Linked DNA regions of Kitasatospora fiedleri. The protein of the gene in region 2 interacts with the protein of the main gene of each other region in a pairwise test. Links are inferred from orthologs where the notes say so. Each region holds a gene or a part of one and is shown on either strand. Other genes may lie near its edges.

The links. The genes of interacting proteins can lie anywhere in the genome.
Region 1: the proteins of rsfS (region 2) and QMQ26_RS14280 interact in binary tests that used the Escherichia coli proteins (3 or more experiments, as listed by UniProt). The link is inferred for Kitasatospora fiedleri from one-to-one orthologs.

The regions. Positions count from the first base shown.
Region 1 is NZ_OX419519.1:3,112,450-3,115,625, forward strand. The notes cover bases 235-3,120. They hold QMQ26_RS14280 (ATP-binding protein), read right to left. Parts: upstream 2,284-3,120; coding sequence 1,186-2,283; downstream 235-1,185. Other genes in these bases: QMQ26_RS14285 (hypothetical protein), read right to left, coding at 2,475-2,891; QMQ26_RS14290 (MerR family transcriptional regulator), read left to right, coding at 2,994-3,120. Also shown: more of QMQ26_RS14290, read left to right, coding at 3,121-3,176.
Region 2 is NZ_OX419519.1:2,559,124-2,562,344, forward strand. The notes cover bases 9-2,939. They hold rsfS (ribosome silencing factor), read right to left. Parts: upstream 1,728-2,939; coding sequence 1,290-1,727; downstream 9-1,289. Other genes in these bases: QMQ26_RS11950 (histidine phosphatase family protein), read right to left, coding at 646-1,293; QMQ26_RS11960 (LytR C-terminal domain-containing protein), read right to left, coding at 1,875-2,939. Also shown: more of QMQ26_RS11960, read right to left, coding at 2,940-3,221. UniProt on the Escherichia coli protein: Functions as a ribosomal silencing factor. Interacts with ribosomal protein uL14 (rplN), blocking formation of intersubunit bridge B8.

The DNA of each region.
Region 1 (3,176 bases), 550 kb from region 2 along the record:
TCGGGGACCTCGCCGAGCGCGTCGCCGACCACCAGGCGCTCGCGGACCAGGGCGAGCGCGACGTCCGAGCCGTCGCACATCACGGCGCGCACCGCGTCCAGGGTCTCGGTGAGGCCGGGCAGCGGGCGGCCGCGCACCGCGGCGAGCGTCTCGGCGAGCCGGATCGCCTCGATGACGTGCGCGGAGGAGACCGGGTGGTCCTCGGCCCGGAGCAGTTCGGCGACCCTGGTCATCCAGCGGGCGACCGGCTGCTCGGGGCGGTGAACAGGTGGTGGTACCAGCCGGGCGAGTCGATGCCCGCGCCGTAGCCGGTGTGCTGGGACAGCCGGCGGTGCGTCCACGGCACCCAGGTCAGTTCGGTCCTGAGCTTCTTGGGGAGTTCGGCGAGCAGCGCCCGGTCGTGCGCGACGGTCGGCAGCGTGGCGAGCGCGGGGACGTGCCAGGCGCCGCAGACCACCGCGATGCGCTGGTGCCCGGCCCGGCGGGCGGCCCGGAGCTGCTGGCGCATGGCGGCCTCGCGGACCAGGTCGCGCCGCTCGGCCGGGTGGTGCTCGCGCAGGGCGGCCATCGCCTCGGCGAGGGCGGCGAACGGGGCCAGCGGGTCGCCGTCGGGGGCGCGGTGCTCGACCACGTCCTCCCACCAGGACTCCGGGTCGGGGTGGCCGGCGGCGGCGGCGAGTTCGGCGATCGGGTCGACGGGCGCGGGCCGGGAAGTGCCCCCCGGCACTCCCGACCCCTCCCCCTCCTCTGACGCGCCGTCACCGCCGGAGGTGTCGCCGTTCCCGGTAACGGTTTCGTCGCCGTCGCTGACGCCGTCGCTGTCGCCGAACGGGCCCGCCGCCTCGCCGTCGGCGCCGCGCGGGCCGAGCGCGAGGCTCTGCGCGGCGGGCAGGTCGATGAACCGGACCGGCACCCCGGCGTCCAGCGCGTGCCGCAGCGCCACCCACTCGGGCGAGAACGCGGCGAACGGCCAGAACGCGGCCCGCGCCGGGTCGTCGGCGACGTGGGCGAGCAGCGCGACCGGCGGCACCATCTCCTTCTCGGCGGCGGCCGCGACCAGCTCGTCGGCCTCCGGCGGGCCCTCGATCAGCACCGCGTCGGGCCGCAGGGCGGCCAGCGCGGCGGCCACCGCGCGGGCCGAGCCGGGGCCGTGGTGGCGCACCCCGAGCAGCGTCACCTGGGCGTTCACGCCGAGACCTCCCGGGCGGCCCGGTAGAAGTCCTTCCAACCGTCGCGGTCGCGGACCACGCCCTCCACGTACTCGCGCCACACCTGCCGGTCGGCGACCGGGTCGCGGACCACCGCGCCGACGATGCCGTCCGCGACGTCGCCCGCGCGCAGCACGCCGTCGCCGAAGTGGACGGCCAGCGCGAGGCCGTTGGTGACCACCGAGATCGCCTCGGCGGTGGAGAGCGTGCCGCTGGGGGTCTTCACCTTCGTCCGGCCGTCGGCCGTCAGGCCGGAGCGCAGCTCGCGGAAGACGGTGACCACCCGGCGGATCTCCGCCGCGCCGCCCGGCAGTTCGGGCAGGTCGAGCGAGCGGCCGAGCTGGCCGACCCGGCGGGTGACGATCTCCACCTCCTCCTCCAGGGTGGCGGGCAGCGGCAGCACCACGGTGTTGAAGCGGCGGCGCAGCGCGGAGGACAGCTCGTTGACGCCGCGGTCGCGGTCGTTGGCGGTGGCGATCACGTTGAAGCCGCGCACCGCCTGCACCTCGGAGCCCAACTCCGGTACGGGGAGGGTCTTCTCGGACAGGATGGTGATCAGGCTGTCCTGCACGTCGGCCGGGATGCGGGTCAGCTCCTCGACCCGGGCGATCCGCCCGTCGCGCATCGCGCGCATCAGCGGGGACGGGACGAGCGCGTCCTCGCTCGGGCCGTGGGCGAGGAGCTGGGCGTAGTTCCAGCCGTAGCGGACGGCCTCCTCGGGGGTGCCGGCGGTGCCCTGGACGAGCAGCGTGGAGTCGCCGGAGATCGCGGCGGCGAGGTGCTCGGAGACCCAGGTCTTGGCGGTGCCGGGCACGCCGAGCAGCAGCAGCGCCCGGTCGGTGGCCAGCGTCGTCACGGCGACCTCGACCACCCGGCGCGGGCCGATGTACTTCGGCGTGATCACCGTGCCGTCGGCGAGCTCGCCGCCCAGCAGGTAGGTGGCGACCGCCCACGGCGAGAGCCGCCAGCGCTCCGGCCTGGTCCGGTCGTCGTGCCGGGCGAGGGCGGCCAGCTCCTCGGCGAACGCGTCCTCGGCGTGCTGCCGCAGGACCTCGCTGGTCGTCTCGGTGGTCATCGACTGCTCCGATCTCACGGGACGTCAGGACACTGCGCGGGAAGGGCGCGGGGAATCAACCGCACGGCGCTGACCTGGGCGGAAGAACTCCCGTTCGCCCCGTGCGAGTTCCACTCTGCCCCCCGCCACTGACAACCGGACCGCCCTCGACCGGACCGCCCTCGACCGACCCGCCGCCGACCGGACCGCCCTCACTCGGCCGGCAGCGCGCCCCGGTAGGCCGCCCGCCGCCAGGGCCACAGCTGGGCCGCGCCGAACGCCGCCTCCACCACCAGGAAGCCCCACAGCAGCCCGGTCGCGCCCTGCCCCAGCGCCCAGCCCTGCCAGCAGGCGAACAGCACCCGGGCCGCGCCGTCGAACAGCCCGTGCTCCGGCCGCGGGCGCAGCAGCCGCAGCAGCGCCCAGACCAGCACCACCGACCCCATCAGGTTGGCGAACAGCGTCTGCACCGGCTCCGGCGGCGGCAGTCGGCCCAGCCCCAGCGCGCCGCCCGCCGCGGACAGCGCCCGGTGCGCGAGGGCGTACGTCCAGGGGGTGGCGAACGGGGCGGTGACCAGCAGGTCGTACCAGGCGCTGGCGCGGACCAGGCGGGCGTAGCGGTGCGTCATGTCGGGCTCCTGTGCCGTCTCGTGTGCCGTCCCGTACGGGGACGGGCCCATGCTGGACGGTGGAGTACTGTCCAGGGTCAAGTCGCCGACGGGAGCGGGGTCATGCGGATCGGGGAACTCGCCGAACGGTCCGGGCTGAGCCGGGACGCCCTGCGCTTCTACGAGCGCACCGGGCTGCTGGTCGCCCGCCGCCTGCCCAACGGCTACCGCGACTTCCCGCCCGAGTCGGTGCCCTGGCTGCGCTACGTCCGCACCGCGCAGGCGCTGGGCTTCTCGCTGGCCGAG
Region 2 (3,221 bases):
GCTAAGGAGAATCGAACTCCTGACCTATTGCATGCCATGCAATCGCTCTACCAACTGAGCTATAGCCCCATGCTGTTACTGCTACTACCACCGTCACCTGCGGTTTCCCTCGGCGACATCGATAACTCTACACGGTCGGCGCCCCCGGCCCTAATCCGTTCCGACGCCCCCGCGACGGCCCCGGCCGCCCCCTCCCCCACCCCCCTCCTCGCCTCCCGCCCCGACCCCGGCCCGCCCTCCGGACCCAGCTCCGGACCCAGCTCCAGGCCCGGCCCCGCCCTAAGCTCCAGGCCGAGTCCAAGAAACACCGAAGGCCGCCACCCTGTTCGGGCAGCGGCCTCGCGGAACTGCTGTGGAGCTAAGGAGAATCGAACTCCTGACCTATTGCATGCCATGCAATCGCTCTACCAACTGAGCTATAGCCCCGCGACACTGACGACCACTCACGGACCACCGGTGCGGAGTGGAGCTAAGGAGAATCGAACTCCTGACCTATTGCATGCCATGCAATCGCTCTACCAACTGAGCTATAGCCCCGCAGTTCCGCGACTCCCGCCCCCGGTTTCCCGTCTGCGTTCCTCGCTGCGAACGAGGAAGACTCTAGCTGGTCAGAGCCGGAACTGTGAAATCCGGGTCGGGCGGCCGTCAGGTCTCGTCGCCGATGACCGGCTGCGGCAGCGTTCCCGCGTTGTGCTCCAGCAGCCGCCAGCCGCGCGTGTCCTGGCCGAGCACCGACCAGCAGCAGTTGGAGAGGCCGCCGAAGCGCTCCCACAGCCGCGGCTCCAGGCCCAGCATCCGGCCGATCATGGTGCGGATGGTGCCGCCGTGGCTGACCACCACCAGGGTGCCGCCCTCCGGCAGCTTGTCCACCGCGTCGAGCACCACCGGGACGGCCCGGTCGGCCACCTCGGTGGCCAGCTCGCCGCCGCCGCGGCGCACCTGCTCGCCGTTCGCCCACGCCTCGTACTGCTCCGGGTACCGGGCCCGGATCTCGGCGTTGGTGAGCCCCTGCCACTCCCCCGCGTAGGTCTCCCGCAGGCCCTCGTGGTGGTGCACCTCGAGGCCGGTGAGCCCGGCGAGCTCAGCGGCGGTGCGCCGGGCCCGTTGCAGGTCGGAGGAGATCAGCAGGTCGGGCCGGAGCCCGGCGAGCAGCCGGGCCGCCCGCTGGGCCTGGAAGACGCCCTGGTCGGTGAGCTCGATGTCCGTCGTCCCTTGGAACCGCGATTCGAGGTTCCAGGAGGTCTGGCCGTGCCGCCAGAAGACGATGCGCGGCCAGACCGCCGGGCGGCTCAGAGGTCGCCCCCGGAGACGGCGTTGCCGGCGGCGTCGGTGACGGCGTTCTCCGGCCGGTTGCGGGTGGCCAGCGCGTCCTCGGGGAGCGGCAGCTCGGGGCAGTCCTTCCACAGGCGGTCGAGCGAGTAGAAGGAGCGCTCCTCGGAGTGCTGGACGTGCACCACGATGTCCAGGTAGTCGAGCAGGATCCAGCGGCCCTCGCGCTCGCCCTCCCGGCGCACCGGCTTGATGTCGAGCTTCTCGCGCAGCTGGTCCTCGATCTCCTCGGCGATCGACCGCACCTGGCGGTCGTTGGCGGCGGAGGCGATCAGGAAGGCGTCGGTGATCGACAGCACCTCGCTGACGTCGAAGGCGATGATGTCGTGCGCCAGCTTGTCGGCCGCCGCCTGTGCGGCGACGGTGATCAGTTCCTGGCTTCGGTCGGTGACGGTCACGTTGCTCTTCCGGCTCGGCTGTGGGGATACCCTCCCAGGATCTCACGAACACGACGGAGCCCCCGAGCGTTTTCCGCCCGGGGGCTCCGTCCCCGCCTCAACGGCGCCTCGACGGCACCCCGGCCGCCCCCGCGCAGCCGCCTCCGCTCACTGCGTCTTCTGGGACGGCGGCTGGTAGTCCTTGCCGACCACCAGCACCAGGTCCGCGTTCTGCGCGTCGGTGACCTTCTTCACCGCGGAGTCCGGCAGGCCCATGCTGGTGGCCAGGGTGAGGGCCGCCGACTGCTTGGCGTCGTCGGTGTAGCGGATCTCGGAGGTCGCCTGCTCGGTCGCCTTGGCGCTGGACGGCAGCGCGTCCATGCCCGCGTTGATCACCGCGACCTGCGCGGCGGCCACCGAGGTCTCGCTGCCGGAGGCGTTGACCACGGTGACGCGAGTGGAACCGCCGGTGCCCTTGGCGCTGCCGATGGCCCCGCCGAGGATCTCCTTCACCTGCTTGCCCGCGGTGGCGTCGTCCAGGGTGCCGTCGGGCTTGGTGGTGAGCACGGCGGTGGACAGGTGGCCGGCCTTCGCCTGCTTGGCCAGGTTGACCAGCACGCCGGCCAGCGCGCTCTCGGGGAGCGACGGGTCGGGGACCATGTTCATCCGGTGCACGTCGTCGGTGGCCTCCGCCATGGTGGTCGGCATGGCGTTGATCACCCCGGCCATCACCTGGCCGAACCGGGCGAGTTGGGCGTCCGGGGCCTCACCGGGCGCCTGCAGGGTCGCGTAGGCGACGGCGGCGTGCCCGCTCAGCAGGACGTCCTTGCCCGCCGGGGCGAGCACCTTGCCGTCCGCCTTGTTCCCCTCGCGCACCTCGGCGTTGGTGTCCACCTTGACGCCGCCGAGCTGGGTGACCAGCAGCAGCAGGTAGGGGGTGTCCAACCGCCAGGTGCCGGCCACCTTGGCGCCGAGCACCGCGGAGAGGCCGTCACGGGTGGCGGAGGCGCCGAGCTCCGACGGGGCCTTGCTCATCGTCGTGGTGGCGGAATCGCCGTTGCTGGGCAGTTGCAGGGCGTCCGGCAGCAGCAGCACGGTCGCCTTCCTGCCCCCCTCGTCGTCGACCAGCAGGGCGGTGGTGATCTTGCCCTGCGGGTCGTACAGGTGCACCACGTTGACGTACCGGCCGCCGACCGCCGCGGCCGCGTCGTCCCCGCCGCCGAGCTTCCCGCTCCACCACAGGTAGCCCACCGTGCCGGACGCCAGCACCGCCACGACCACCAGCAGCGCGACCAGCCGGTTGCGCAGCCGCCGCCGGCGCTCGGCCCGCACCTCGCTGCGCGACTCGGCGAACTTCAGCCAGTCGATCGCGTCCTCGGACTCCTCCGTCTGCTCGTCGACGAAGCTGAACTCGCCCGTGGTGTACGAGTCCCCGCCCTTGGCCTGCGCCCGGGCCGCCGCCGCCCGGCCACCGACCAGCTCGGACGGCTCCTCCGCCGACGCAGCCGTTCCGGT